One region of the Liquorilactobacillus nagelii DSM 13675 genome, then DNA from elsewhere that is predicted to be linked to it. Evidence: predicted binding sites of a transcription regulator. Region 1 holds the regulator's gene; the other holds the start of a gene.
The links. Region 1 encodes Rex, which represses fermentation and respiration genes when NADH is low (regulators of the CRP and FNR family bind a similar motif). Its sites were predicted from a motif close to TTGTGAANTANTTCACAA; they were not measured.

Region 1 (16,338 bases):
TGACAAGTTTGAAGAAACTCAAAACGAAGTTAAAGAAGTAACAGTTAAAGAACATAAGAAAAAAGCTTCAAAATCAGGAAAGCGTAAGCTTGACCTTTCTAAATACCCTCATGAAGAAGTTCATCATTCATTAGAAGGAATAGATTGCGTATGTGATGAATGTCATGCGAAGTTACAAAAAATTGCAAGTAATTTTGTTAGGCATGAAGTTGTAGTTATTCCTGAACAAATTAAAGTTATCGATCATTATCAGGATGTCTATAAATGTCAGCACTGTAAGAATAATTTTCCAATGAAGCTTAAAAAAGCTAATATGCCACGTTCTCTTTTAGCACATAGTCCGTTAGCTTCACCTTCGGTCATCGCACATATTGCCGCGATGAAGTTTTTTTATAAATTACCCTTGTACCGACAAGAATTTTGGGGAAGATTCCATGGGATTGATTTGCCTAGATCACAAACATCGCATTGGATGATTAAAGTTTTTGCAGAACAATGTGAGCCTTTATATGAGTATTTGCGAAAACAATTAATGGAGCTACGTTATATCCATATTGATGAAACTCCATATAATACAATTGAATCAAAAAAGGCCAAAACCTATTATTGGGTTTTAGCATCCGGAAAATATGAAGGGAAACAGATAGCTATTTATCATCATCACGATGGTCGAGATCAAGCAACTGCGATAAAACTTTTAACTGGTTTTAAGGGAGCTGTTCAAACGGATGGCTATGCAGCATACAATTTTATTGATAGTACCAAACATCTTGGATGTTTGGCGCATGTACGTCGTAAATTTGTAACTGCATCTCAAGTGGGCTTAACGAAGAATTCTAGATCAATTAGTGCTAAACTCGTAAAAAAATTTGATGAGATAACTTTCCTGGATAATCAAGGAGTTGAGCTCGAAGAAGAAAGAAAACAGCGACGACAAGAAATAATTTTCCCCAAAATGAAAGCTGTTTTTGATGAGATCAGCAAACTGATTATTTCACCAAAATCTGCATTGCATCGAGCTCAACAATATGCCCTTAGTCAGGAAAACCGAATCATAAATACTTTGAAAGAAGGATATTATGAACTGACTAACAATCGTGCAGAGCGCGTTGTTAAAGAAAGCGTAATGGGGAGAAAAAACTGGGAGTTTTCAACAACTTTTGCAGGTGCAAAAGCCAATGCGATCGCATTAACGTTGATTATGACAGCAAAATTAAATCGTTTGAATCCAGAAGCATATCTCTATCGGATTTTGAAAAAATTGACAGAAGTTGACAGCTTAAGTAAAGATGCACTTGAAGACCTAATGCCTTGGAATCTAAAATCCGACTTTTCTAATCAGGAATTACTATATTAAACTGAAAAAAAGGCCTACGTACCAATAACCTAAGATCATTATACGATTTTAGGCTATTTGTGCATAGACCGCCATCTCAGCTATCGCTTACTCAGCTATCGCTTACATCAATTCCGAGTGTCAAACTGGCCCAACAACGCGTAGTGAACAGTTAGATTTAGGATGTGGGTCCTTGAGATCGAATATAGAAAATGAACGAATCTGCGAAGTTGTTGCCTCAAAATATATGGAAGGTGATAAAGTGCACGTTTTAGGTATTGACGTAAGTCGTGGAAACAGTAGTTGTGCCCTTTTGCACGATCATACAGTTGTTAAGGAATTTCGGATTGTTCATAATAAGTCTGGATTGGCGAAGCTCAAGTCAATAATTACGAGCGATTCGCCAGTCATGGCGGTATTTGAAACAACTGGTATTTATTCTAGAGTTCTGACCCGTTTTTTCATCGATGAAAGAATGAATTACCTTGAAATAAATCCTTTGGAGTCATCAATTCGCATGGCAGGGCTAAGAAGACAGAAAACGGACCGTTCAGATGCAGTTAAATTAGCGCTCTTGGGGATTGATCAGAAGTTACTTATTCATGGTCGTAGACCATATCCAAAGCCATATGAACAACTTCATTTAATGGCGCACCGCTATCTGGAAATAACTAAAGAGAGATCCCGGATTATCAATCATTTGCATGCTGCACTTGATCAAACATTTCCCGAGTTAAACGATATATTTAACCCAATTCGATCAGTGCTCGGGTTAACTTTTGTTAACCTCTTTCCACATCCTGATTTTTTAACAGGTTGTATTCCAGGAACGATGGTGAAACAAATCATTGGCTTGGTAAGTCCTAAAATCCATTCGGATTTAATTGTACGTAGATGTAAAGAAGTCTGGCAGGCCGGCCAATTATCATATCCGGCACAACCTGCAGACTCATTTTTAATTAGCCAAATCCGTGGTTATTGTGGAGAGATTCAGCGATATAATCAGGACCATGACTTATTAAAGCGCCAATTGATCACTTACGCGAAAACTTTTCCGGAGTTTAAAATCATTGCGAGTATTCCTGGGGCGGGAGAAATATCAACGGCCCTGTTACTAGGCTTTACAGGAAAAATAGCGAGATTCCCAAGCTATAAGTAACTAAATGCTTACATTGGAATAGATTTACGACGAATCCAATCCGGAGGATTCAAAGAAGCTGACCGGATTAATCGGAGAGGTCAAAGTAGTGCCCGTTACATTATGTTTGAAGTGATCAGATCCATGCTTAGAAATCAAGCACGTATTGATAATCACATTGTGGATTACTACTATAAGCTAAAGAAAGGACCACATCCTAAACCGGACATGGTTGCCATGATTGCTTGTGTGAATAGGCTTGATAGGACGATTATGAATTTGGTCCGCACAAACCAAATTTATAATTACGCGAGAACCTCCCATTAAGCTGACTATTTAAATACTAGTACAGTTGATATTTATGACAGCTTTTTTCTGTCAAAAAGCTATCACTGTTTAGCGTACTCTTTTTTAAATGAGTTGATACTTGACATCATATTAGAAATCGTATTGGTGAAGCCATGAAGTCCTCTGAATAGGGGGCTTCTTTATTTTACAATTAAAAGAGTTCTGGCATAAAAATGATCCATGTTTTTGAATCCGTAACAGATCCGTTTAAGTGCTTTGATTTTACGATTGATTCCTTCGATAGGTCCATTGGAAAGTGATGATTCACAGCTATTTGAAATATATTTTAGATTTTTCTTTAGGGTTGTAATTGAAGTATCCATTGGAGATTGTTGTTTTTGGTAATTAGTTAAAACTTGTCTGAGCTTTTTTGAATCTTGTTTTTTAATTGCTTCTTGGATTTGATGAGCTGTTTCATAGGTGTATTTAAGCTTTGAATTAGTACTAAGCCCTAAATCAATCAGGTTCTGTTGCGTCATATATTCGTTAAGCCCTCTGAAGTATTGTGTTTTTGAACGATTGATTTTTTCAGTATCTTGATGAAACAAACGCCAATTGATTTTTAAAGCTTTGTAAATCCGACTATGCTTATCGCTTTGTTGCTTTAAAATTGTAACCCTAAGCTGATCGAAAGCCCGATTTACCAATTGAACAATGTGAAAGCGATCAATAATGATTTTAGCATGCGGGAAAAGTCGTCTGATGAAAAGCTGGTAATTGGCATTTAAATCAATGACAACCGATTTGACAGCTGAACGTTCCTCTAGAGAATAGCGATTTTCAAAGTAAGCACAAATATTTTTAGACAAGCGGTCATCAAGAATTGAGATCAAATTGTGTTTTTTGGCATCGATGGCAATAAATGAATACGATCTGGCAACTGATTTGAATTCGTCAAAACAAAGATGTTCAGGAAGTTTGGCTAGGCGCTGAGGTCTTTGAAAATCATGATATAAAATCCGTGTAACTGAACTAGGAGAGATCCCGACTAGTTTGGCAATCGTCGTAACAGGGAGTGATTGTTTGGCTAATTTAACAACAGCAGATTTGAGACCTCTGGTAAGAGAATGATTCTTTTCAACGATTGGAGTGTTGGCACCACAAGTAGTCTGACAAGATTTACAAAAATAACGTTGTTTTCGCAGATACAATAAAATCATTGGGCCATTGAGTGTCGGCAAACGGAGTTTTGTCAAAGTAGTACCATTTTTAATCAGCGATGCAAAACCACAGTGAAGGCAATGAGAAAGTTGATAGCTAAGGCGAGCATAGATCGCCTTGAAATGATAAATAACGCCAGATCTAACCGTTCTAAGGTCCTCAACTTTAAAAAAATTGATATTTGAGTCTTTTATTTCGAGTAAGCGTGCGATAAAATTTAATTGGGACATGGTTTTTCCTTCTTTCGATTGGGTTTAGTCACTTAAATCGTATCATAGGATGCCATGTCCTTTAACGTATAAAATAAAAAAACTGATACTGGCTTTTATGTTCCACCAATATCAGAAAGTATAGACCCACTTAAATTAAGGTTGAGGTCGTCAATACTAGTGGAATATCAATTACGAGTTTCAAATTGGCCCAACAACACGTAGTGAACAGTTAGATTTAGGATATGGATCCTTGAGATCAAATATAGAAAATGAACGAATCTACGAAGTTGCTGCCTCAAAATATATGGAAGGTGATAAAGTACACGTTTTGGCTATTGACGTAAGTCGTGGAAAAAGTAGTTGTGCTCTTTTACACGATCATACGGTTGTTAAGAAATTTTAGATTGAGTCTGGATTGGCGAAGCTCAGGCCGATAATTACGAGCGATGTGCCAGCCATGGCAGTATTTGAAACAACTGGTATTTATTCTAGAGTTCTGACTCGCTTTTTCATTGATGAAGGAATGAATTACCTTGAAATAAATCTTTTGGAGTCATCAATTCGCATGGCAGGGTTGAGAAGACAGAAAACGGACCGTTCAGATACTGTTAAATTAGCGCTCTTGGAAATTGATCAGAAGTCAGCTGAAGTAATAGTAGTGGGTTGACCGTAATAATCTCAATCAGGCTAATGCATAAGGATCTCGATGGTGTGTTCCAAGTTCTAACCCTCATTTTCGAGCAAGTATTTTCAGATAGTAGCTTCAGTTTTCGACCACATCGAAGTGCTCATGATGCCATTCGGCAAGTGATTTACCTTGATTTAAAGGCTTACTTCGATACAGTCAATCATGATCTAAGGATGAAATTTATTAGTCAGTATGTTCAGGATCCATGGTTATTGAAGCTAGTTAGTGGGGTCATAAATGTTCTTGGTATACAGCCCACACAAGTGTATTGAAATACAACTACGAATGAAAAGCTGGAGAGCCTTGGACTGACAAATATGTCCAAAACTCTCCAGCAAATTCAGAGTGCTTAGGTTATTGAACCGCCATATACGGCGATGGTATGAGAGGTCGGATGACTCGCCTTCTGCTAATTGACTGGTTAATAGTTTTTTTCAGCATCTTTTCTTTATTATTCAAACTTTTCGAGTTTAGCAGCCGTGGTTTCCCACTCTGTTTCAGTTTGTTGTTGTTGTTGTTGATTCTCAGTTAATTGTTCTTGCAGTTGTTTGATTTTGGTTGGATCAGTATAGTTTTCAGGTGCTGACATTGCCTGTTGAATCGAGTTAGCGATAACATCTAAGTCTTCTAGTTGCTTTTCAAGCTTCGCAACGTCACGTTCTAATTTTCTCTTTTCTCGCTGCAGTTTTTTGTTTTGCTGATAATTAGTTGCAGATGTTGAAGTTTGAGAGCTTTTCTTCGCTAGGTTTTGAGACTCATCTGCTTTTATTTCTTCAGCTAGTAAATGCTGCTCGGCTTTTTTGGTTAGGTAATAATCATAATCGCCTAAGAATAGTTGACTTCCTTGTTCACTAAGTTCAATAACCTGAGAGGCAACTTTGTTGATAAAGTATCGATCATGAGAAACAAATAGAACTGTACCATCAAATTTAAGTAATGCTTGTTCAAGGACTTCTTTGCTTTCAATGTCTAAGTGGTTTGTTGGCTCGTCAAACAAAATAAAATTATGGTGGTTCAGAGCAAGCTTAGTTAACAACAAACGAGCTTTTTCACCGCCAGACAGCTGGCTAACAATCTTAGCAACATCGGAACCGCGAAATAAAAAGCTTCCCAAAATCGAGCGAATGTCTTTTTCTGGCATGGTCGGATGATCATCCCAGACCTCATTTAAAACACTTTTGTTAGGAGTTAGGTTATGTAATTCTTGATCATAATAACCAACATCAACTTGTGCTCCAAATTGACTGCTCCCAGAAATAAATGGAATTTTCCCTAGAATACTTTTTAGAAAAGTCGATTTTCCGATCCCATTAGGACCGACAATTGCCATAATTTGGTTTCGTCGAAGCTCAATATTAATCGGGCCAGCAATTGCGTGATTTTGGTAACCAATATAAGCCTCATTGACATTCAAGACGATATTGCCACTTGGGTGTTCAGCAGTAAAAGCAAAGTGTGGCCCTTGTTGTTGACCTTGAGGCTTATCTAGACGCTCAATTTTTTCTAATTGTTTACGACGACTTTGGGCGCGTTTAGTGGTTGAAGCTCGGACGATATTTTTTTTGACGAAATCTTCTAATTTGTCAATTTTCTCTTGTTGCTTTTCATAGGCTTTTTGCTGCAGCTGTAAGCGCAATTGCTTTTTTTTGATATAAGCCGAATAGTTTCCGCTATAATGGATAGCAGCCGTTGGAGTTAATTCATAGACATCTTGCGCAATTTTATCAAGAAAATAGCGATCATGAGAAACTAGCAATAAAGCGCCAGTATATCCTTGAAGATAATTTTCCAACCAATTGAGTGTCTCAATATCCAGATGGTTGGTTGGTTCATCGAGAATTAGCAAGTCTCTTTTTTCCAATAAAAGCTTTGCTAAAGCCAATCGAGTTTTTTGCCCGCCAGAAAGGCTATTAATTTTTTGCTGATAATCTTTTTCATCAAATTTAAATCCATGTAAGACTGAACGAATTTCTGCTTGATAGCCATAGCCGTTATTTTCCTTAAAATCGTGTTGCATTTGATCGTATTGTGCCAACAAACGTTGATATTCTTTTGAATTAACTTTCTGTGAATCACTAGCGATTTTGTTTTCAAGTTGGTGAATCTTTTCTTCCATTTTTCGTAAGGGCTCAAAAACAGTTAACATTTCTTCATAAATTGTGTTAGCTGAGACTAAACCGGTATCTTGAGCAAGATAACCAATTGTCAAATTTTTTGCGCGCGTTATTTGGCCTTGATCCGCTGGTTGTTGGTCCATTATTATTTTTAATAAAGTTGATTTGCCAACACCATTTCGGCCAACCAAGGCAATTCGTGAATTTTCTTGGATGTCTAAATCAATATTTTTAAAAAGGACATCTGCTCCAAACAGTCGAGCAACGTGTTGGACTTGTAGTAAAATCAATTAAATCACTTCCTCAGAGTAATTTGTGAAGCTGGTTTCTAAAAGCTTGTGAATTATTAAAAAAAGCTAGTCTTCTGATTGCATACGAAACAAAATTAGTGTAGCATAGTTAAGGAAAAAATAAACAATACTTTGTTTTGTAAATTGTGAAAAATGGTGGTTGAGCTTTTTTATTTAACAAGACAGTTGTTAAATTTATCAAAAAAATCATTAATCTCTTGAAAGGAGAAAAATTATGGCAAGTAATAAAATTCCACATGCAACGGCTAAACGATTGCCGATTTATTATCGTTACCTGCATTTTTTGTCAGATGCGGGTAAACAGCGTGTATCTTCAACCGAATTAGCTGATGCAGTTAAGGTTGATTCTGCAACAATTCGGCGCGACTTTTCGTATTTTGGTGCTCTTGGAAAGCGGGGCTATGGGTACGATGTTGAAAGTCTGTTGGCCTTTTTTCGGAAAACTTTAAAGCAAGATAAGTTAACCAATGTAGCTCTAATTGGCGTTGGCAATTTGGGTCATGCATTGTTAAATTATAATTTTCACCAGAGCAACAATGTGCGTATCAGTGCAGCTTTCGACATCAATGAAGATATCACTGGTACAATTCAAAGCGGCGTTCCAGTTTATCATATGGATGATATGAAAGAACAGCTTACGGTTCAGCAAATTGAAATTGTTATTTTGACAGTACCAGCACCAGTTGCTCAAGAAGCTACTAATGAGTTGGTAGAAGTTGGTGTTAAGGGAATTTTGAATTTTACGCCATTAAGAATTACAGTTCCAAGTACTGTTCGTGTTCAAAATGTTGATCTAACCAATGAATTGCAGACCTTAATTTATTTCTTAGATAAATTTGGCTCACATAAGGAAAATGATGCCTAATTAGTCAAAGCAGCCGCAAGTGAGCGGACTGCTTTTTTATTTGAAACTAAGCATGACAATTATTAAGTTCATCACCATGTGAGCAATCATCGAAGTTTGTACTCGACCACTTTTGGCATAAATCCAGCATAACATTCCACCAATAGCTGCATAAGTAAGAAAATGACCATCAGCATGGACAATACTAAAAAGCAGGCATGAGATAATACCAGCTATAAAAGGACTGGTGAGGGTCACTAAATTACCAAAAAGCACTTTACGAAATACTAATTCTTCCATAATTGGAGCAGCAATGAGCACATATAATAAATAAATCGGGTAATGTTTGATAATAGCTAGCATAGCAGCTGTGTTTTGTGAAGCATCAGTTTGGTGCAGAATTAAGTTTTCTAACCAAAAACAAAGTTGTTGAGTGGCTAAAAGAAGAACGGCTCCACCAAAACCTAAGATTAAGTTTTGCTGCTGCGAAACTGATTTTTTTTCTAACCAATTTTGATAAGTTGCAAATTGCCGATTGATAAAATACATTGCAATGCTTCCCGTTACACCGATAATAGTTAATAAATAGTAAAGGCTGGAACTAGTTCTAAAGTAATGATCGATAATTGTTGAGCAGATTGAAACGATTAGGTAGCTAATTAATAGCCACATGGAATTTTTTTTCAACGCCATTAAACGGCCCTCCTTAGCTGAATTACTTTGGTCATTATACCATAATTTAGCAGTTGCAATGTTCGAGTGATAAATCACTTGCAATTAAAGCACAAATTGATTATAGTAATAACTGTGGTTAGCACTTAGAGATACTGAGTGCTAAAACATAACTAATATTGGAGGGATACAGAGTGCTTAAACCTTTAGGAGATCGCGTTATTTTAGAAGTTCAAAAAGATGAGGAAAAGACAGTCGGTGGAATTGTCCTAGCAAGTAATGCTCAGGAAAAACCACAAACTGGCAAAATTGTTGCAGTAGGCGATGGTCGTGTACTGGATAACGGAGAAAAGGTAGCTTTGTCGGTTAAGCCAAATGATTTGGTTATCTTTGACAAATATGCAGGCACTGAAGTTAAATATGAAAGTAAGCAATATTTGGTTGTGCACGAAAAGGATATTGTTGCTATCGTTGAATAGTTTAATTTTAATATGATTCAAAAAATTGTTTTTATTTAAATTTTGATGATGAGGTGAATTTTTAATGGCAAAAGAAGTTAAATTTTCTGAAGATGCACGGACAAAATTACTTGCTGGGGTTGATAAACTAGCTAATACCGTTAAATCAACTTTAGGACCAAAAGGAAGAAATGTTGTTTTAGAGCAATCATATGGTTCTCCAACAATTACTAACGATGGTGTCACAATTGCTAAAGCAGTTGAATTAGCAGATCATTTTGAAAATATGGGCGCAAAATTAGTTTCTGAAGTAGCATCAAAGACTAATGACGTTGCAGGTGATGGAACTACAACCGCTACAGTTTTGGCACAGGCAATTGTGACAGAAGGAATGAAAAATGTTACAGCTGGTGCTAATCCAGTTGGCATTCGTCGGGGAATTGAATTGGCTACTAAAAAAGCGGTTGATGCATTACGCGAAATGTCACATAAAGTTGAATCAAAAAGTGATATTGCACAAATTGCATCAATTTCTTCTGCGAATGAGGAAGTTGGCAAGTTAATTGCTGATGCAATGGAAAAAGTTGGTAATGATGGAGTTATTACAATTGAAGAATCAAAAGGTATTGATACTTCATTAGATGTTGTTGAAGGAATGCAGTTTGATCGTGGCTATTTATCACAGTACATGGTAACTGATAATGATAAAATGGAAGCTGATCTTGACAATCCTTATGTTTTGATTACTGACAAAAAGATTTCTAACATCCAAGAAGTTCTGAATTTATTACAATCAATTGTTGAACAAGGTCGTCCACTGTTAATTATTGCGGACGATGTTGATGGTGAAGCTTTGCCAACACTTGTTTTAAACAAAATTCGTGGGACTTTCAATGTTGTAGCTGTTAAAGCTCCTGGATTTGGCGATCGTCGTAAAGAAATGTTGCAAGATATTGCTACATTGACAGGTGCTACTGTGATTACAGATGATTTAGGTCTTCAATTAAAAGATACTAAAATTGACCAACTTGGTTCAGCTGGTAAAATTACAATTACTAAAGAAAAGACCACAATTGTTGAAGGTGCTGGAGATAAAGCTCAGATTGCAGAACGTGTTCAGACAATTAAAAAACAGATTGCTGAAACTACATCTGACTTTGATCGCGAAAAATTACAAGAACGCTTAGCTAAATTAGCTGGTGGTGTTGCAGTTGTTAAAGTTGGTGCTGCAACTGAAACAGAACTGAAAGAACGTAAATATCGCATTGAAGATGCTTTGAACGCTACTCGTGCTGCTGTTCAAGAAGGCTTTGTAGCCGGTGGTGGTACAGCTTTGATCAATGTTATTAAAGATGTTGCTAGTTTGAAAGAAAGTGGTGACGTTCAAACTGGAATTAATATCGTTAAACGTGCATTAGAAGAACCAGTTCGTCAGATTGCCGAAAATGCTGGGCTTGAAGGTTCAGTTATTGTTGAAAAATTGAAGTCTGAAAAACCAGGTGTTGGTTATAATGCTGCTGAAGATAAGTGGGAAGATATGGTAGATGCTGGAATCGTTGACCCGACTAAGGTAACTCGTTCAGCTTTGCAAAATGCTGCTAGTGTTTCTGCCTTATTGTTAACTACCGAAGCTGTTGTTGCTGAAAAGCCAGAACCAAAAGCTGCTCCAGCTGCTCCGGCTCCAGGACCAAACATGGGCGGTATGATGTAAACCAACTGGTTTAGAAAACAATTATTTTTAAGGAAAGTTAGGATATAAGTTTTCTGATTTTAATTAGGTAATTGGATACCAAAACTTCTTAATACTCCGTTTCGACAATCCTTATCAAAAACCATAATTTGTTTGTTGCTGATGAATTAAGAAGTAAAGTAATTATATGTTATAGCCTTGTTGTAAATATTTAGTCTGTCAGGCAACATATGGACTCTAGGGGCTTAGTAATTATGCAGTCACTGTATCTAAGCAAATTGTTTTAGGTGCAATTTTCACAATTTCCGAATCTTTGGGAATGAATGTCTGTTAATTAGACATTAATATATGATAGAGCTGTAGTAAAACTTTTAAGTTTTACTACAGCTCTTATCTTTTTTGACTTGCTTAATCGGTTTTTTTATGTCATGATATTGAAATCATTGTCAGATTTAAAAAGAGTTATAATGTTGAGTAAAGTAAAATACGAAACAGCGAAAGCTGCAGGCTTTCTAAAAATATGATAGATTGATAAAGACGTAAAAACAACTATTTACAAGTTATTGGTTTGTAAATTTGTAGTCTTGATTAATTGCGTCAAAGGAGAAATAGAAATGTGGCGTTATTTAAAACGGTTACTAATTGGAAGACCTCTTAAAACAACTGATGCGGGTGGCCAATCGCTGACAAAATTTAAAGCATTGGCTTTATTATCTTCGGATGCGCTGTCTTCAGTAGCATATGGGACTGAACAGATTACAACGGTTTTATTTGTTCTATCTGCAGCAGCAACTTGGTATGCTTTGCCAGCTGTGGGCATTGTGTTGATTTTATTGTTTGCAATTACAATGTCGTACCGGCAAATTATTAATGCTTATCCTTCTGGTGGGGGCGCCTATGTTGTTGCAACTAAGAACTGGGGTACTTCAATTGGTTTAATTGCCGGAGGATCTTTACTAGTTGATTACATGCTGACTGTAGCTGTTTCAGTGACATCTGGAACAGAGGCAATTACTTCGGCAATTCCATTGTTGCGTCCATACAGTATCGGAATTGCCATTTTTATCGTTTTGTTTATTATGACTTTGAATTTACGGGGCATGAAAGATTCTGCTTCGTTTCTAACCTTGCCAGTTTACACTTTTGTTATCGTTTTACTGGGAATGTTAGGCTGGGGACTATTCAACATTGCTACGGGTAAATTAACTTATCATGCAGCAGCACCGGTTGGTAGTGCTGTCCCGGGGATGACGTTGATTTTATTTTTAAGGGCTTTTTCTGCAGGTTCATCTTCCTTAACAGGTGTTGAGGCCATTAGTAATGCGGTACCAAATTTTAGAAAACCACGTCGAAAGAATGCAGCAAATACCTTGGCGATTATGGCAGCTTTATTAGGAATGTTTTTAATTGGAGTTACTTTTCTGAGTTATTATTTGGGTGTAATGCCGAATCCGGATGAAACGGTTTTGTCTCAAATTGGTTCAGCAGTTTTTGGTAAGGGGATTTTCTACTACTTATTGCAATTTTCAACGGCGTTAATTTTAGCGGTTGCAGCGAATACCGGTTTTTCTGCTTTTCCAATTTTAGCGTATAATCTTGCCAAGGATAAATTTATGCCGCATATGTATATGGATAAAGGAGACCGTTTAGCTTACTCTAATGGGGTTATTTCGTTAGCTGTCGGTGCAATTGTATTGATCCTTATTTTCCATGGGCAAACAAGTTTATTGATACCATTGTATGCAGTTGGGGTTTTTGTTCCATTTACTTTGTCACAATCTGGGATGATTATTCATTGGTTACGTGAACGCGGGCACAATTGGGTGCTCAATTCATTAGTTAATCTTTTGGGAGCAGCTATTTCGTTAGCTTTAGTTGTCTTCTTATTTTGGTTGCATTTTTCCAATGTTTGGCCGTACTTAATTATTATGTTGGTTTTATTAGCTGGATTTTACAAAATTCATGCTCATTATACAATGGTAGCGTCCCAGTTACGATTAAATAATGAACAGGCACAATTACATGATTACTCCGGTGCTACAGTTATTGTTTTAGTTAGTTCAGTAACTCATGTTACAACTGGTGCAATCAATTATGCACGTTCAATTGGTGATTATGTAATAGCTATGCATGTTTCATTTGATACTAATCCCAAAAAAGAACACGAAACAGCTAAGGAATTCAAGGATTCATTTCCTGACGTACGTTTTGTTGACTTACATTCTTCATATCGTTCAGTTGCCGGTCCAGTATTGCGCTTTTGTGATGTAATTGCTAAAGATTCAGCCAAAAAAAATTATTCGACAACTGTCTTAGTTCCACAATTTGTTCCACGCAAACCTTGGCAGAATATTTTGCATAATCAGACTAGTCTGCGATTACGTGCGGTTTTAAATTCACGTGAAAATATTATTGTTTCAACTTACAGTTATCACTTGAAAAAGTAATTCAGCTTTTTTGTTTGCGGTATCTGAAGGCTGGATGCTAAAACTATGTTATAATGAAGCGTAATGAGCTTAGGAGCGGGTTTTTAGTAAAAGCCGGCAGAGTTCTTCTTTGAATGATTATTAAAGAAAGAGGACGGCGTATGTCTATTATTATTGCGTCTTTACTTGCGGCTGGGGTGTTAGCGTTTATCTTAACCCCGCTCGTGCGCAGTTTAGCATTTAAGCTAGGTGCAGTGGACAAGCCTAATGCTCGGCGGGTCAACAAAGTAACAATGCCGACAATGGGGGGATTAGCGATTTTTATCGCTTTCAATCTCGTAAATTTTTTTATTCTGCGCCAGCAATATCCACCACAACAACTGTGGACATTATTTGCGGCTGAATTGACAATCATTGCTACGGGGATTATTGATGATATCTATGAATTAACTCCAAAACAAAAATTATTTGGAATTACTGTTGCGGCACTAATCGTTTATTTCTTCAGTGGAATTAGGATGACTACCTTAACGTTACCTTTTCTGGGGACAATCGATTTAGGATGGTTTAGTTTGCCAGTAACGCTGATTTGGATTTTAGCGATTACTAATGCAGTTAATTTGATTGATGGACTTGATGGTTTGGCAGTCGGAGTAGCAATAATTGCTTTGATCACGAGCGGCATCACCGGTTACTTGTTTTTAAATGTTACAGGCACCTATGTATCGATTATGATGTTTACTTTAGTTGGATCGTTAGTTGGATTTTTACCTTATAATTTTCATCCAGCAAAAATTTATTTGGGCGATACAGGAGCTTTATTTATTGGCTTTATGATTTCAATTTTTTCACTTTATGGCTTAAAAAATGCGACCTTTATTACGATTGTAATCCCAGTAATAATTTTGGGTGTACCAATCACAGATACGGTTTATGCCATTTTGCGACGAGTTTTAAATAAAAAGCCAATTTCACAGGCCGATAAACATCACTTACATCATCGGTTAATGGAAATTGGTTTGAGCCATACTCAAACGGTATTGGTAATTTATGGCATTGCTTTAATTTTTTCCTGTATTGCTTTACTTTACCCGTTTTCAAATTTATTAGGATCAATTTTGTTAACCATTGCGACTTTATTTGGTTTAGAACTTTTTGTTGAGTCAATTGGTTTGGTGGGATCACAGCGTCGACCTTTAATTAACTGGATTGGAAGACTATTTAAAACTAAAAACAAAAAAAATAAGTGATTAAATTTGTTTGGATAATGACGGCGATTATGAAAAGTAATTGTCGTCATTTTTTTGTTTAGCTGGAAGATAGGGAACTTCAATATATTTTAGAGTAGTTGCTTTAACTAAGAGCTGACCGTTTAATAAATTTTTTATTTCGGTAATGGTTTGCTGGAGTTTAACACTCGGAACTGAAAAACTTAATGTGATTTTTTCCAAATAAGTCAGATTAAAGAGCTCGATTTTTCTCTGATCAAAATAATTTTTTAATAAATCAAATTGATGATAAGCTATTTCAACGGTGACCACAGTTGCTTTAATTCGGTAGACAATACCAGCTTGTTCAATGGCAGCACTAGTTGCATTACTATAGGCTCTAATTAAACCACCAGTACCTAATTTAATTCCACCAAAATAACGAATCACAACTGCCGTAACATTATGCAGTTGATTTTTTTTTAAAACATTGAGAATTGGAACACCAGCTGTCCCAGAAGGTTCTCCATTGTCACTGGCACGTTGGATTTGATCTGTTGGCCCGATAATTGCGGCAAAACAATAGTGCTTTGCTTTAGGATGTACCGCTTTTAATTCTTCAATGAAAGCTTGAGTATCAGCTTCAGTACTTGTTTTTTTGACGTAACTAATAAAATTAGATTTTTTGATGAATAAGTTTGCTTGAGCACTTGTAGCGATCGTTAAAAATTTTTTTTTCAAAAAAACACCGCCTTTGCGTATTTTATAAGTGAAGGAGTGATTAAATGCAGCCAGAAAACTTTTATGGCCGAATAGTAAAAGGTGCACTCGATGATATTTCTGACATACCAAGCGAGGCAGTTAAATACCCAGCGCTTAAATTGTATAAACGACAAATTTTTTGCTGTCGTTGCCATCAGACGACAAATAAAGTTGTAGCACATTTGCCTAATGGTGATTTATACTGCCCTCAATGTATTCAGTTTGGTCGTGTAACATCTCGCGATTTATTATACACCATAGCCGAACCGAATTTATTTCCAGTTCAAAATAACGCTTTGACTTGGATTGGTAAGCTATCATTTTTGCAACAAAAATGTGCAATGAAATTAAAACTTTATGCACAACAAAAAAAGGATTTTTTGCTTTGGGCAGTTACTGGGGCTGGAAAAACTGAGATCATGTTTCCAGCGATTGCTGCTGCAATTGAAAGACGTGAAAGAGTTTGTTGGGCAGCTCCCCGAATTGATGTTTGTAACGAAATTTATCCTCGGCTACAGAGAGCTTTTCAAAGAACTTCAATTATTTTACTTCATGGAGCTAAAAAGACAGATTATTTTTATAGTCAATTAGTAGTTTGTACAACGCATCAACTCCTTAAGTTCCGGGCTGCTTTTGATCTATTGATTATTGACGAAGCTGATGCTTTTCCCTTTAAAGATAATCCATTGCTGCAATTGGCAACAAAAAATTGTCGAAAAGAAAATAGTAGTTTGTTGCTGTTGACGGCGACACCGACTGCTGAGATGCTGCAACAAGTTAAGCAAAGGAAATTAATATTAGGTTATTTGCCGCTCCGTTTTCATGGACACTTGTTACCAGTGCCGCAAATTATGCTTTTGCCTAATTGGAAAAAGCAACTGCAGCAAAAGAGGATAGCTAGCAAAGTAATTAAATCAATAGAAAAATGGTTAATTTTAGATTTGCCAATCTTGGTTTTTGCACCTGAAAT
Region 2 (16,338 bases), 770 kb from region 1:
GGTGAAAAAGTCATTCAGACAGTATGGGGTGTTGGCTATAAGGTAGAAGTCCGTTAATTATGGAGATGATAGCTAAGTGAAATTAACTGCACGCGAAAAAAGCGAGCTATTCGGTGAAGGCGTGGTCACGGTTATTTTATTGCTGCTCCTTAATTTGTCTGTCTATGTTTTGCTGGATCAAATGATTGAATCCAATCCACAGCTGGCAAATGGAATTTTCCAAATAAAAATGTCTTTATCATTCGGTCCAAATCATATTCGTTTTTGGAGTTGGGGTTGGTTATTTGTTTGTATTATGGTCATTTTAGATGTTTTTGTAGTTTATTGGCGGTTAATGCGGCGGTATCGGCAAATGCAATTGCAACATGTAATTGCGGAACTGCATTATATTGCTAATGGGCATCTTAATCATCGAATTCCTTTTCAGTTACCAGGTGAAATGCAGCGAGTCGTAACCAGTATTAATGCTTTAGTTGACAGTGCATTAAATGCTATGAAAGAAGAACGTCAGATTGAACATTCAAAAGATGAATTGATTACGAATGTTAGTCACGATATCCGGACGCCATTAACTTCAATTATTGGTTATTTAGGACTGATTGAGGATCAGCAGTATCACTCGCAAGAAGAATTGCTCAAGTACACTCATACAGCTTTTGTCAAAGCACGACAAATGAAAACTTTAGCAGATGATTTATTTGAATATACTAAGGTGCGACAATCAACCACGCCATTGAATTTGTCAACGATTGATTTAAAACAATTACTGGAACAATTGGCTGTTTCATTTGAATTGGAATCGCAGAAAAAACAAATGGTAATTTCAACTGATTTTGAAACCGGTCCAATTAAGATGGAGGCTGATTCACAAAAGCTAGTTCGCGTTTTCAACAATTTAATTACCAATGCTTTTAAATATGGGACTGGCGGTGGTCAGTTAATATTAAAGGCTCATCATGTATCAGAGACAATGATTGAAGTCGTGGTCGCAAATGATGGTCAACCAATCCCAAAAGAATCACTGAAAAAATTGTTTGATCGTTTTTATCGCGTTGAGAGTTCACGCTCAAAAGAAACCGGTGGCAGCGGTTTGGGGTTAGCAATTGCGCAAAGTATTGTTGAACTCCATCATGGTAAAATTCGTGCTGAATCAAATGAAAATTGGACCCAATTTATTATTGAATTACCAATTAGGCAAGAAAATAAAACTACAGCAAAAAAAATGGTGGGAAAGGCAGATTAGCCGTTGTCAGGCTAATCTTTTTTCGCTATGCTAGAGTAGATTGTTTAAATGAAGTGAAAGGATCGAAAAAAATGTTATTTAGTAAGGCAAAAAAATTTTTGATTGGTTTGGTAACAGCAACGACAGCGTTTGCTGCCTTGGCAACAACTGGAGCAGCAACAACTCAAGCTCAAGCAGCTACAGTTAGTGATACACCGGCATCCGGATTGAGTTTAGATGTTAAAGCTGCAATTGCAGTCGATGCCAACACTGGACAGATTATTTATAGTAAGAATGCTTCACAGCCCTTGGCAATTGCTTCAATGTCAAAGCTGATTTCAATTTATTTAGTTTTACAAGCAATTAAACAAGGAAAATTATCCTGGAATGAGAAGATTCCGGTTGATGAGGCATCATATAAAGTTAGTCAAAACACTTCATTATCAAATGTTCCTTTGCTTAAGGGTCATAAATACACGGTTAAGCAATTGTATCAAGCTAGTTTAATTTATTCAGCTAATGGGGCGGTTATGACCTTAGCTAATGCTGTTGCTGGTTCGCAAAAGGCTTTTGTTGATCAGATGCGAGTACAACTGAAAAAATGGGGCATTAATGATGGCGAGATCTATACGACCGCGGGGTTACCAAATAGCGATGTTGGCAGTGCTAAATATCCTGGAGCAGCTAACAATGCAGAAAACAAACTTTCAGCAGTTGATATGGCGACCGTTGCCCGTAATTTATTAAAAGCTTATCCAGAGGTTTTGCAAACTACCAGCATTGCCCGGATGAAATTCAACAACGGGACAACAGAAACTCAAATGGAAAACTGGAACTGGATGTTAAAAGGCTTGGCTAAGTCATATACTGAGTTGCCAGTTGATGGGTTAAAGACCGGGACTTCTGATTCAGCGGGTGCTGACTTTACTGGGACAGTCCATAAAGATGGCCATCGGATTATTACGGTTGTTTTAGGTGCACAGCATAAGAATGATCAAGACGCTTCACGTTTTGTCCAAACACAAAAATTGATGTCTTATGTTTATGATAATTTCACTTATACTAAAATTAATAAAGGCAAGAGTTCAAAAGGGGCTAATTCCTTACCGGTCTATCATGGTAAACAATTAACAGCCCAAGTGGTAACTGGTGAAAATAGTAACATTTGGATTAAACGTGGCTTAACTACCAGCAATTTACAAGTTAAACTAACTGGTAATAAGAAACTTTATAAAAATGGCGGTCTAGAAGCACCAATTGCTAAAAACAAACAAGTTGGTAACTTGGCTTTGACAATTAAAGGTCAAAAATTACAATTCTTGAATGGTGATACTAGTTTGAACTTAACAGCTACCAACCCACAAGCAATTCAAAAAGCTAATATCTTCGTTATCATGGGACGAGCAATTAAGAACTTCTTTACTAATCTTTTCTAGAATAAAATTGTTATCTTATCGGAATTGAGCGGGAACAATAACCTTGGGAAAAGGCAATTGTTCCCGCTTTTTTAGTATCAGTTATTTTTATAACAAAAAGTAAGTGAAAGCAGTTGACACACGTAATCTATGCGGTAAAATTAAATTGTGAAATAATTCATAATCTTATTCAATGGGAAGTGTTGGTTATGGTAAAGTGGTTACGTAAGTCGAAGAGTGCGATGGTAATTTTGACAATTGTCCGTATTTGGTTGGGATATATGTGGACAATGGATGGTTTCGAGAAAGTCTCTGCTGGTTTTAGTGCTAAGGGTTTTGTTGGCATGGCAATTAAGAGCCCAGTTTTGACACCTGAAAAAACGCAAGCATTTGGCTGGTATACAAGCTTTTTGAAAGAATTTGTTATGCCACATATCTCCTTGTTCAGTACCATGGTTGCATGGGGAGAATTGTTTGTTGGCTTAGGTTTAATTTTTGGAACTTTGACAACAGCAGCAGCCTTTTTCGGAATGATGATGAACTTTTGTTATTTAATGGCAGGAACTGTTTCGGTTAATCCAATGTATATCTTCTGGGAAATTTTCATTTTGGTTGCAGGATTCAATGCCGGAAAGATTGGATTGGATCGCTGGATCATTCCATTTTTACGGGAAAAGGTACCGTTTTTGAAAAAATCAGTTGAATGAATTAGTAGCGATTGATTATTGCAATTTTTTTAAAAATTTTATTTGGAGACTAACTCAGATTTGAGTTGGTTTCTTTTTTTTCCAAGAAACTGAGATTTTAGTGTTTACTTTTCGGCTTAAAGTGGTACTATATATTTGTTTCAGTACCATGGATATTAATTATCGACATTAGTTGAGCGCAAAATAGTTAAAATAACCATACAAGGAGGCGAAGCAACAGCTTGAGTAATGCGAGCTGTGAGCTCATCATCAAAAAAAATCAGCAGGAATCAAGTTGGTTTTTATAGATGGGGTAGGAATGGCGATGAAAATAAGTGATCAAGAAATGTATACGGCAATTATTAAATTAATTGAACAGCAGGGTTTAAAATTTACGATGGCTGATTTAGCACGTAAACTGCATACGAGCAAGCGAACGATTTATCAACGATTTTCCAGCAAGGAACAACTAATTTCAGCGATGATTGATTTTTTATTTAAAGATTTGACTATTCGGGGAGATAAGTTGAGAAGTGAGCTTCATTTATCAGCCTATGAAAAAATTAAACGTTACGTTGATCAATTTCCGACACTTTACCCGATTGGCTGTATTTTACAGTATTCATCTGAAATTGCTCAGCGATATCCACAGCAATGGCACAAATTTCAAGGTGAAGTTGATCAAATCAGTCAAACTTTTTATCGAATCTTGATTAATGACCCGCAAACGCGAGAACTAAGCAAGACAGAAAAGCAAATGTTGTTGTTGATGCTCCAAAAAACAACACGAAGTTTACTAAATGGACGTTTTTTGATGCAGCAGCAGTTGGACTTTTGGGAAGCAATTGATGCAATGCAGGAATTATTATTTCATGGAGTATTTGGTGGGAATCAACCAAAGATTTCGCAAGGTTTGTAAAAAATATGTTCTAATGATCACCGTTTGATTTTTCATGGATAATTAGTGTATATTATGGATTATTGATATAGATAATAAAAGAGATAATGAGAGGTTGAGGTGAGTAGCTTGAAAATGGTCAAAGAAGAATTCAAGCATATGGGAGAGCATAAATTGTTAATTGCAACGATTTGTGCAATTATGATTATTCCATTCTTGTATTCGGTATTCTTCTTGAAATCAGTTTGGGATCCCTATGGTAACTCTGGTTCTTTACCAGTTGCAGTTGTCAATGAGGACCAAACGGTATCTTATAATGGGAAGAAAATGAAAGTCGGGGAAGACTTAGTTAAAAAGTTGAAAAAAAATGATGATTTAGATTGGCATTTTGTTTCAGCAAAACAAGCTAAGTACGGAATTAGTCACAAAAAGTATTATATGGTTGTAACAATTCCTAAGAATTTCTCTAAAAATGCAACAACTGTTTTGGACAAAACGCCCAAGAAAATGCAGTTGAAATACAAGACCAACGATTCACTGAACTACATTGGTAAAGTTATCAGTGAAGAGGGTGTTAAGCAGTTAAATGCTGAAGTCCGCAAGAGTGTATCAACAGCTTATGCCAAGACGATGTTTGCAACAATCAAAAAAGTTGGCAAGGGATTCAGTACGGCAGCTAAGGGTGCTGATAAATTAAAGACCGGTTCGAATACTTTAACTGATGGAATCAATACCTACACAGCTGGAGTAAAGAAGGTCAACGATGGCGTAATTGAGTTGCAGACTGGAGTGGTTCCGTTAAGTTCAGGTGTTTTGAAGTTAACAACTGGTGCAACGGCTTTAAGCAGCGGTGTTCAAGAATACACTGCTGGAGTAGATAAAGTTAATACCGGTACTCAGAAGCTGAATAGTAGTACAGGGACCTTGGCTACTGGTGTTGGTAAATTAGCTAGTGGATCGAATAGTTTAGCTAGTGGAGTTGGAACTTACACTAATGGGGTCAGCTCACTTTCAAGTGGCTTAAATCAGTTATCTGGTAAATCAAGTGAATTAAACAGTGGAATGCAACAACTTGTTAATCAAACGAGTCAATTACCATTAGCAGCATCTAGTCTGTATGTAACAAACACTTTGCTTAATGATAATATTCAAACAATTGCCAAAGATCTGTTGACCAAAGAAAATGATATTTCAAATCAAATATCTTCTACAAAAGACAAACTTGACACTTCAAATCAACAGATAAAATCTTTGCAAGATGAAATTACTTCTATGCAAAGTGATTTAGTTTTGTTAAATAAAACTATTTCATTATTGTCACAAAATAAATCTTTAATAGAATCACTTCCTGCAAAAATAAGTAGTTTAAAAGACTTGCAAAGTAGTTATCAAAAAACTTTGCAGTCAAATTTGAGTGGAATTGCTACTAATTCATCAACTTTAGGAAGTGTTTCAAAATCGTTAGAAACTACTAACCCTGAAGCTGCTAAACAAATAGCGGAAATTGCTCAACAAAATGTACAGTATGTTTCTTCTATAAGTAGTGCTTCTACAAATTTAAACAGTAAGTTAACCGATATTCAGAGTGGATTGGAACCTTTATTAGATTTGGTCAATAATTTGGATATAGAGAAACTTGAAACTGCGAATACAGATTTGACCAATTTAATGAACAACTCTCAAAAGATGTTGTCAGAAAGTTCAAGTATGACTTCTGAGTTTAGTCAACAATTAGAAGAGCTAAGCAATGAATTACAAAGTTCTGATAATAAGGAAAAATTAAATAATTTTGTTTCTCTTTCTAGCTCAGCACAGTATGCGGCTGCGCAATTTTATGCAAAGACATTTAATTTAACAGCAAGTTCATTGCCTGCAGTTAATGCAAATTCTCTAACGACAGAAAACAGTATTAAGCAAAGAATTAGTGAGTTAACATCAAACTCACCAACTACCTCTGCAATCAATCAATTAGTTTCAGGTGTCTCTGCGTATACTTCTGGTGCTGATAAAGCTGCAACTGGAGCAAACACATTGGCTGCCAATAATAGCGCATTGAACTCTGGTGCATCGCAACTTTCTAGTGGTCTAGGAACACTCAACAGCAATGTTCCAACGTTAGTTTCGGGTGTTAGTCAGTTAGCTTCTGGGACACAGACTTTGTCTAACAATAGTTCAACTTTGAATAGTGGAGCTTCACAATTAGCTAGCGGATTAACGACTTTGAATAATAAAGTTCCGACATTAACATCTGGAATTAACCAATTAGCATCAGGAACAAGTCAATTAGCGGCTAATTCTGATAAATTATCAACTGGTTCAGCTAAGTTAACAACTGGCAATAAAGCGTTAGCTAAAGCCTTGAATAAAGGTGCTAAGCAAGTTAATGCGGTTAAAACTTCGAATAAGACAGCTAATATGTTTGCCGCTCCATCTAATTTGAAGCACAGCAACTACAGTAAAGTACCTAACTATGGTTATGCTTTAGCTCCATATATGTTATCAGTTGCTTTATTTGTTGGTTCACTGGTCTTCAACTTAGTTTACCCAATTCGGCGGATGTCGTCAGATGGCACTGGAACAGAATGGTTCTTAAGCAAAGTTACTGTAGGTTTCTTAGTAGCAACGGGTAATGCACTGATTGAAACAATCTTTATGATGATTTTTGGATTGGTCCCGATGCATCTGCCATCAATGATTATTAACGCGTTATTCTTCTCATACTCGGCAATGTTCCTAATCATGTTTATGTCGATGCTTGGCAATAATCCAGGACGATTCCTAGCAATGATTTTGCTGGTTATCCAATTAGGTGCTTGTGGGGGATCATTCCCAATTCAAATTACCAATGGGATGAATGGTTTCTTCCAGGCAATTAACCCATTCTTGCCAATGACTTATTCAGTTCTTGGCTTCCGTCAAGCTTTGAACTCAGGCCTAGGGGAACATCAAGTTATAGTTTCAGTTGGAGTGCTGTCAGCCTTCATTATTGTCTGCCTCTTCTTATTGTGGTTGACGATGACAACCTTTGTTAAAAAGGGAATTGTAACTTATGAAGAAAACAAACCAGATAGCAACTATCCGGGAAACTAGGGAATAAGGCAAATGTAAAAGTATGGTAAAGAGCTAGTTTGAAAATTGACTTTTTGAGTTAGCAATGTGATACTTGACTCAGAAATAAAACGTGATGGTGTTCACGGATAACCATTGTAAAATTAATGACACCTATCTTCTTATCGAATAAGGAAGGTAGGTGTCATTTTTTGTCGTCAAAAGGATTTTTAGGCAATGGAGATGAAAATTTTGAGTAGAAGCTTGTGTTTGATTGCTGATGTTCATGGAAATGCATCAGCTTTGGAAGCTGTTTTAAAAGATGCTGCAAAGGCAGGTTGTACTGATTATCTATCAGTTGGAGATATTGTCAAGCGGGGGCCCCGACCACAGGAATGTGTTGATTTACTGAGACAAGTCAAAACAAAATCTTGGGTAATGGGTAATCATGAAAAAACGTACCATGACATGTTGGCTGATCATGATCCTCATACGCAAGGAGCCAAGAGAATCATGGAAATAATCTTAAATGCTTACGATTATTTTTATTTAAATGATTTAACTTATCAATGGCTAGCAAACTTACCGTATTTGCAAATTTGTCAATTTGAGGGCCTTAAAATTGCAATCATGCATGCTTTGCCCAATAAACCTTGGGGAAATGAAACCAATCCTCGGAGTGACCAAGAAAACTTTGATCAAATGCTGAAAAAGTCAGCGGCAGATTTGGCAGTCTATGGTCATACACATAAACAGTTAATGCGTTATTCTACTCAAGATCGGTTGGTAATTAATCCCGGTTCGGTAGGAATGCCAACAACGAGTGGAACATGGCAGCATAATAACTTAGCGCAATATACCATTTTAAGGTTAACGGGTGCTGATGTCTTAGAGATCGACTTTAGAAGAGTGGCTTATGATATTCAATCCGAAATTATGACTGCTTGTGAAAGAAATCTGCCATATGGAGATCTCTACTGTGATTTATTACGTACTGGTGAGTACACTTATTCAGTTGAACGGATTGAAGAATACAATCAGCGGTATCAATATGATTCAATTACAAATTTCAAGGAATATTTTGCTTGGAAAAAGTGATGGTGTTCACTTAAAAAAAGATGATGACACCTAGGCTAGAATTAGTCTGGGTGTCTTTTAATTGAGGTGAAAGAGATGGCTAATAGTATTTTATTTTTAAACCCGAACCAGCGACCGCAAACATTATTAAAAACAGAAGCTTTCTATAAGGATTTAAACTTGCTTTCTTTGTTTAAACAAATTCAGAAAAAAACTGGTTATCGACTGGAACCTTTCTGTTACCAGCCACTAAATAATGAAAAAGAAATTAGATATCGGCAGCAGACTTTTCGTGATTTGCAAGTAACAAAAAATTTTAAATTATTTGCTGATTTAGTTAATGAGATTAAGCAGATTAATTATAGTTTAGAAGGATTACAGCGAATAGAGCCCTTGGAATATCGGCAACAACAGTTGCTTTTATTATTGTCGCGACAAGAACAAGTGGTGAAAAGTTTTGTTCAACAAGCAGCCCAAGTTAAATTACTTTCACCCGGCCTACGACGGTTTTTAAGCGGACTGAAAGTTTACTTAGCTGCCGAGACAACGAAAGAGTTGCAGGGACGATTGGAACAATTGAATGCACAGCTAGCAAGTATTACTTATCGTTTGATTGTCAAAGGACGGTTAGTAAAAATTCAAAAAAATCCTGAAACGACACAATCGATGAGAGAAGTTTTTGAGAAGAATTTTCAAGGTTTATTTGAAACAACGAGAGACATTGATAAGGCAGTGAAGATAGATCCAGTGGAACATGAATTTGGATTAAATAATGTTCAGTCGCAGATTTTTAGATTATTACCGCAACTTTATCCGCAAGAGTTCAAACTGTTAGCAGATTTTTACCACCGCTATCTGCACTATGCGATTCCTGAGCTAAATCAAGTCTGCCGAGAACTTGAATTTTACTTGGCTTGGATAGCAGTTGAGAGCCAACTTAGTCAGCACCAAGTAAGCTTTTGTTTGCCACAAATTAAGCAAACGGGAGCGGAACAAGTTAAGGCTAGTTTTGACTTTGAACTAGCGGCAACAAGTTGTCATAAAGAGGAATTCAAGCTAGTAACGAATGATTATTATTTGCCAGAAAAGAAATCATTTTTAATTATTTCAGGGCCTAATCAAGGGGGAAAAACAACTTATGCGAGAATGGCGGGGATTAATTATTATTTGACAGCCTTGGGAATTGCCATTCCCGGAGAAAAGGCCAGCTTAAAATTACGTCCTAAGTTGCTAACGCATTTTGAACGAGAAGAAACAGCAGCTAAATTAACTGGATTATTGGCAGCTGATGTTGAACGGATTCATCAAATAATTACGGTAGCAGAACAACGAAGCTTTGTTATTTTGAATGAATTGTTTTCTTCAACAGCAGCTAAAGATGCGGCAGTCTTGGGGAAGAAGGTTTTAGCTTTGTTGCAAGCTAAAAAAGCTGCAGGAATATATGTGACCTTTTTGGAAGAACTTGGGCAACAGCCAGCAACAGTTACGTTGATGAGTCAGGTAAATCAAAAAGCAGAGCGGAGTTTTAAAATAATTCCGGCCCCGCTTGATAATCAGGTATATGCTGATTTGTTGCTTGAGAAATATAATTTGACAATTGCGGCAATTGAAAGGAGTTTGAAAAAATGAAAGTTCAATTAATCGACTTGACTGATTCATTTGCAGTGCCGTTTAAAATGACTTCGACACAACAGCTAACTTATCAAGACTTGGAATTAGAGCCGGTTCTTTCAACTATGGCTAAAAATGATGAGCAGATCCAACAAGCTGTTTTAACTGGCTGGTTTTTATCGGTTCTCGACGAATCGCAGCTTAGGTATCGGCAGGCGGCCATTCGGGATGCACTAAGAAATGCTGAGATTATTTCAGCATTGTACCAACTTAGTGAGACCACGATTCTACAAGTCATTGATGAGGGCTGGGGATTGTTAATCGGGTCAGCGTCATATCAAGTTTCTAGCAAAGCAAATTTAATTAAGGTTTTCCTACAAGCTATTAAACAAATTAAAGAACAGGCAGCTAATCGATGGGAATCAAAGGCTTTTAAGCAATTTTTTCAACGACTAGAGCAGACATTTTCTCCAGAAAAGTTAAATCAGATGAATCGAGTGATTTCCAGTCTGGAAGCTTATTCACCTAGTTATGCTTTTTCGACTAGTTTATTGGCTGGATTGCAAGGCAATATGGCAGAACTTGATTATTATGCAAAGCAAAATCGAGCTGCGGAAATTTTTCGGGATGTTCAGACACATTTGAGTAGTAAATTTGTTAGTTTTGTAGTTGGTGACCGCGACGATAATAGTTCGCAAGCATTGGGGCGGTATGAGAATCGAGCAATGTGGAGTTTAGCAACTGAGGTCAGCAATACCTTTTTTGAATTGCGACATTTTTTCAATGAATTACGGGCACAATTAGCATTTATGCAAGGCGTAATTAATTTGAAGCGGACGTTACCAGCAAAAACTCCGACAACATTTGCAGAATATTCAACTGAAATTAAAATAACAGATTTGCGCAATGTGGTTTTATTGCTTAATCATTCTGCTGAACAGGTGATTGGAAATAGTTTTATTAGTAATGAACGGCCTTTGTGGATTATCTCTGGAGCCAATCAGGGTGGCAAGACAACCACTTTACGCAGCTTAGGGCAGGCGCAACTGATGGGTCAAAGTGGAATGTTGGTTACTGCACAAAGCTTTAATTGTAAGCACTTTAGACAGGTGGTAACTCACTTTAAGCGTGAGGAAGATACTCAATTGAGTGCTGGAAAATTGGCTGAAGAATTGCAACGAATGCAGTTAATTATTGCTGATTTGCATCAACCAGCCATGGTTTTGATGAATGAGTCTTTCTCATCTACTAATGAACATGAAGGTTCAATTATTAGTTCTCAAATCATGGCTGGATTAGTCAATAGCGGGGTAACGTTAATTGCTGTAACCCATCAATATGAATTTTCCCAGATGATTGCCAACTATTCAAAGATTAAACCGCTTTATTTTCGAGCTGAGCGACGAACTGATGGCCAACGCAGCTTTAAAATTGTTCCAGGGCAGCCACGCGAAACGAGTTACGGAATTGACATTTTTAATCGTTTTTTTAGTTCACCAACAAGTTGAGTGAATGGGTAGGTGGTAATGATGAGAGGATCCATTAAAGTTTACAAGAAAAAGATTTTTAAATGGTATTTAGAATTTTTGATTATAAAAATGTTGTTGTTTTACTAAGCTAATAGCTTCTAAAGCTCAAGCTGAACTGAAATTAATCGAAGTCTGTTATACTTAACTTGCTGAAGCTAACGCAATTAATTGTTGTCGTTTTTTTAAAGCAGTTTCGAATAGTATTAAGATTAAGGAGAGCTAACCTATGCTATATCGCAAAAAATATAACTCGATTCTAGGTGAGATTACCTTATTGGGGGATGAAAGCTATCTCTATGGTGTCTGGTTTGAACGACAACAACATTTTGGTGCTGGATATAAAATGGACGAGATTAAGACAGGTGAGACCAAATCACTTCAACAAGGTACAAATTGGCTGGATCAATATTTTGCCGGTGAACAGCCATCGACTAATGATTTGCCATTAAAACCGGAAGTGACGGCTTTTCGGAGACGAGTTTTAGCAATTTTGCAGACAATTCCTTATGGTGAGCGAATTAGCTATAAAACAATTTCTGATCTACTTCAAACAGACAAAATTTCACCGCACAATTTATCACGAGCAGTTGGCGGAGCGGTGGGTCATAATCCAATTTCAATTATCATTCCCTGTCATCGTGTGATTGGCAGTAACGGAGCCTTAACTGGTTATGCCGGCGGGATTGAGCGGAAAGAGTTTCTGTTGCAATTAGAACGAAAAATCAAGTCGTAGAGGTAAATGATGTAGCTGGTGATACAGTAGATGGCAAAAGTAAATGTAAATAAATTATATAATCGATTGTTGGCAAAGATGGGTCCACAAGGTTGGTGGCCAGCTGACACTAAACCAGAGATTGTCGTAGGAGCTATCTTGGTGCAAAATACAAATTGGAAAAATGTTGAAAAATCGTTAACTAATTTACGAAAAGCGACTGCCTTCGATCCTACTGCAATTAGTCGATTAACACTTGAAAATTTAGAGCAATTAATTAAACCAAGTGGATTTTTTACTAGTAAAGCGCGAGCAATCCATGAAACTTGTCAATTTTTCAATGAGTTTCAATGGGATTATCCACTAATAGTTAAGCAGTATGGCAAGCAACTACGTAAACGATTGTTGGATATACCGGGAATTGGTCCTGAGAGTGCAGATGTATTTTTGGTATATGTCTTTGATTTGCCAGTATTTATTGCTGATAAGTATGCTCGGAGACTTTTTGGCTTTTTACTAGGGCAATCATATGCTAATTACCAAGCACTAAAAAATAGTGTTAGTTTACCAGCCAATTTTTCACGGCTTGAAGCCAAAGAGTTGCATGGTTTAATTGACGAGTTCGGTAAAACGTATCTGAAAAATGAAGCAACATTCCAAAAAAGTTTTTTAGCATGTCAAATAACTGAACTTGTCGATAATAATTGAATATAGCTAAAAAGGTAGCTCAATAAGCCAAAAAGTTTATTGAGCTACCTTTCATGTTTTTAAAAAATTAATTTAAGAGAAGCTAAATTAGCATCGTCAAAAAAGATTTCATGACTTTATTCACCGGTGCCCTCTAGTGGGCCTTCCTGCTGAATCGCGTCATCTTTGGTCTTTTCATCAGTTCCCTTGGCGTGTTTTACTGGAGAATAAATTGAGAAGACTTTCATAGTTTTATTACCAGCGTTAATTACATTGTGCCAAGTATTATCTGGAATAATTACTGCTTCACCAGGATGAATCTCACGGTCAATCGTCAATTTGTTTTTATCTTTGCCCATTTGAACGTGACCCACACCGTCTACTAAATAAATGAATTGGTCATTGCCATGGTGAATTTCCATTCCGATATCCCCACCACCAGCTGGAATTGCCATCAAAGTGACTTGAAAATGATCACCCGTCCACAAAGTAGTTCGATAATTGTCATTAGCTAAGGCAGCGGCCTTTAAATCTGGAGCGAATGGTTGTGGGCCATAATCTTTAAGTTCTAAGTGCTTTTCAGTCATTTTACTGCTTCCTTTCTATACAAATTAAGTATAACACATTATTTGAGATGAACCATAAAAAATGTTTTGGCTAACCTAAAAATAAAAAATGTTAAAAAAAACTCAATGATATTGTAGTGATTTCCAAGAGATATATTTGCTGATAACTCTTGGAGGTCAGTTTAATACTACATCATTGAGTTTCTTTAAATTTAAACTTACCAATGTTGGACAACGGTTCCGTTTGGCAGAACATAATAACCAGCTGCTGGTGTAACTGAATTATTCGGATAAACTTCAATATAAAAAACAGTTTGACCATTGTAAGTCGTTGTACCATTATCTAAATATTGTGCTTTTGGGTATTTTGTTTGTAATTGTTGACTTAAAACATTGATTGCTGCTGTTCCATTGGTCACACTACTAGAACTACTGGTCTGTGAACTAGCTGTTTGTGAAGCACTATTACTTGTTTGACTAGAACTTTGAGAAGCGCTACTGCTAGAAGTTGTTGCTGTCGTAGCAGTTGTACTTGAAGTTGTTGCTGCTGAATCGGAGCTTTGAGCAGCTGAACTAGTTGACTGAGCGGTACTGGTAGAAGATTTATGACTGGATTTTTTGGTTGACTGAACTTTTTCAGTGGTTGAACTTTTTTCACTGCTTGCTGAGCTGCTTTGAGCGTTTGAGCTTCCGCAACCTGCTAATCCTAGAAGTAAAACTCCGGCAATAGTGAAACCCCATATTTTTTTCATAAGAAACTCCCCTTTCGCTACACTACCCTTATTTTATAACAAAATAAGCTGTTTGCACAATTAAGGCAAAGCATTAAACAAATTGAAATTTAAAATTTCCTCAGGTTTACTTAATTCCTAACCAATTAGGAACCAAATGTATTTCAAGAAAATGATAGGGTTTTCTAAAATAAGAATGTAAGGAAATAAAAGATGGAGGTCAGGATTATGACAGAAAAAGAATTAAACGTATTGTTGGTGTGTGGAACAGGTGCTTCTAGCGGATTCATGGCAGCTAATATGCGTAAAGCGGCTAAAAAAGCAGGCTTAACTATCAAAATTCAAGCACGCAGTGAGTCACAGTTAGAAGATATGATTGATGACGTTGATTACTTATTAGTTGGTCCACATTTGTCCTATAAGGAAGCAGAGTTGCGGGCAACAGCTGACGCGCATCAAGTTAAGATGGGAATTATCCCACAAACGATTTATGGAACTTTAAATGGTAAAGCAGCACTAGAATTTATGCAAGCGCTGTAACAGGGGGGGACTTTTGATGCAAACTAAATTATTAAACTTTATGCAGGAAAAATTTATTCCCAAGGTTAATAAGATTACTAATAATGCTTGGATTAAAGGAATTCAGCAATCGATCATTTCGATTTTGCCTTTTATCTTGGTTGGTTCGTTAGTAACACTGATTATGCTTCTTAATAATATCAAGTCCAATTTGATTCCGGATTTGAATGATATGAGTACTTTCACTTTTGGCATGTTGGGATTGTTTTTAGCTTTCTTAATTCCATATCACATCTTAGAAAATTATAAAAATGAAAAGAAAATCTTAGCCGGCTTTACCGCGTTAGCTTTGTATTTGATGTTAATTAAGCCAACTTTTGTCAGCGATGTCAGTTATATCAAATTTGAATTAGCGCGTTTTGGTTCTGGCGGGATGTTCTTATCGATTGTTGTCGGTTTGGTAGTTGCAGCAGTGATGTTATTAGCAGCTAAATTTTCCTTCTTTAGTGAAGATACCGTTCTGCCAGATTTTATTGTTACTTGGTTTGACTCTTTGATTCCGATTGCTGTTTTGATTTTTATGGGTTGGTTAGGTTTAACAATTAAGAATGTTGATATTTTCAAATTCATTACTTGGGTCTTTTCGCCATTATCTTTTGTAGGTCAGAGTTATCTTGGCTTTGTCTTAATTGTTTTCTTATATAGTTTCTTTTATTCTTTTGGAATCAGTACTTGGGCTTTATCACCAATTGTGTATCCAGTAATGTTCAGCGGAATTGCTCAAAATGCTGCTTTAGTTAGCAAGGGCTTGGCGCCAACTAACATGACAACTTATGAAGTTTTTTATTCCGCTTTTATTGCTGCGGGTGGTTTTGGTTTTACCATCACACTTTCAATTATGATGATGCTCTTTGCTAAATCACAGCAGTTGAAAACAATTTCGCGAGCAACTTTTCCAGCTGTAATTTTTAACATTAATGAACCACTGGTATTCGGTGCACCAATTGCATTTAATCCAATTTTGATGGTTCCAATGTGGATTAACGGTTTATTAGTACCACTGATTGCTGGTGCAGCGATGAAATTGAGCATGGTACCGATTCCGGCTAAAGTATTCCAGTTATGGTACATTCCGTTCCCAATTTCAACTTATTTAACCACGGGGATTAAGGGTGTTATCTTATTTATCCTATTGTTTGTTATTACTTGGATGGTTTACTTCCCGTTCTTCAAGACTTATGACAAACAGTTATACACTCAAGAACAAGCTAGTAAATAATTTATCATGAAAGGTGTTAAGAGAGATGGAAGATATTGAAAAAAAACAACAAATTGCCATGCAGATTATTTTAAACGCAGGAGATGCACGTAATTTTGCCATGCAGGCACTTGATCAAGTTGCTGAACATGATTTTGCCCAAGCAAAAAATCTGCTTAAACAGGCTAAAGAAAAAATAACTTTGGCACATAATGCGCAAACTGATGAAATACAAGCAGAAGCAGCTGGTGAAACAGCAATTTACTCACTGCTATTCAATCATGCGCAAGATACTTTAATGACGGTGATTTCCGAAATTAATTTGACAGAAAAAATGATCAAGATTGTTTCCTCATTAGTTCCCAAGAATTAAGGGGTG

Region 2: G6O73_RS11305 (DoxX family membrane protein) is a predicted target of Rex. The motif match lies at 2,804-2,821, and genes of this name have one in related genera.

The regions. Positions count from the first base shown of each region.
Region 1 covers NZ_CP049304.1:1,503,131-1,519,468, reverse strand. The annotation lists gene tnpC (IS66 family transposase) at 1-1,357, shown strand, start outside; gene G6O73_RS07675 (IS110 family transposase) at 1,584-2,495, shown strand; gene G6O73_RS12810 (transposase) at 2,508-2,801, shown strand; gene G6O73_RS07670 (ISL3 family transposase) at 2,963-4,213, opposite strand; gene G6O73_RS12805 (hypothetical protein) at 4,446-4,598, shown strand; gene G6O73_RS12800 (hypothetical protein) at 4,653-4,862, shown strand; partial or broken gene G6O73_RS07660 (group II intron reverse transcriptase/maturase) at 4,907-5,122, shown strand; gene G6O73_RS07655 (ABC-F family ATP-binding cassette domain-containing protein) at 5,335-7,287, opposite strand; gene G6O73_RS07650 (redox-sensing transcriptional repressor Rex) at 7,523-8,173, shown strand; gene G6O73_RS07645 (CPBP family intramembrane glutamic endopeptidase) at 8,210-8,845, opposite strand; gene groES (co-chaperone GroES) at 9,019-9,303, shown strand; gene groL (chaperonin GroEL) at 9,368-10,993, shown strand; gene G6O73_RS07630 (APC family permease) at 11,587-13,419, shown strand; gene G6O73_RS07625 (glycosyltransferase family 4 protein) at 13,560-14,648, shown strand; gene G6O73_RS07620 (YigZ family protein) at 14,676-15,347, opposite strand; gene G6O73_RS07615 (ATP-dependent helicase ComFA) at 15,392-16,338, shown strand, end outside.
Region 2 covers NZ_CP049304.1:2,268,506-2,284,843, forward strand. The annotation lists gene croR (response regulator transcription factor CroR) at 1-57, shown strand, start outside; gene G6O73_RS11295 (sensor histidine kinase) at 77-1,243, shown strand; gene G6O73_RS11300 (serine hydrolase) at 1,315-2,658, shown strand; gene G6O73_RS11305 (DoxX family membrane protein) at 2,847-3,344, shown strand; gene G6O73_RS11310 (TetR/AcrR family transcriptional regulator) at 3,619-4,242, shown strand; gene G6O73_RS11315 (YhgE/Pip domain-containing protein) at 4,357-7,311, shown strand; fluoride riboswitch at 7,393-7,453, shown strand; gene G6O73_RS11320 (metallophosphoesterase family protein) at 7,522-8,367, shown strand; gene G6O73_RS11325 (MutS-related protein) at 8,443-9,975, shown strand; gene G6O73_RS11330 (MutS-related protein) at 9,972-11,465, shown strand; gene G6O73_RS11335 (methylated-DNA--[protein]-cysteine S-methyltransferase) at 11,713-12,219, shown strand; gene G6O73_RS11340 (endonuclease III domain-containing protein) at 12,250-12,906, shown strand; gene G6O73_RS11345 (cupin domain-containing protein) at 13,023-13,472, opposite strand; gene G6O73_RS11350 (hypothetical protein) at 13,670-14,203, opposite strand; gene G6O73_RS11355 (PTS sugar transporter subunit IIB) at 14,411-14,722, shown strand; gene G6O73_RS11360 (PTS sugar transporter subunit IIC) at 14,739-15,980, shown strand; gene G6O73_RS11365 (PTS lactose/cellobiose transporter subunit IIA) at 16,006-16,332, shown strand.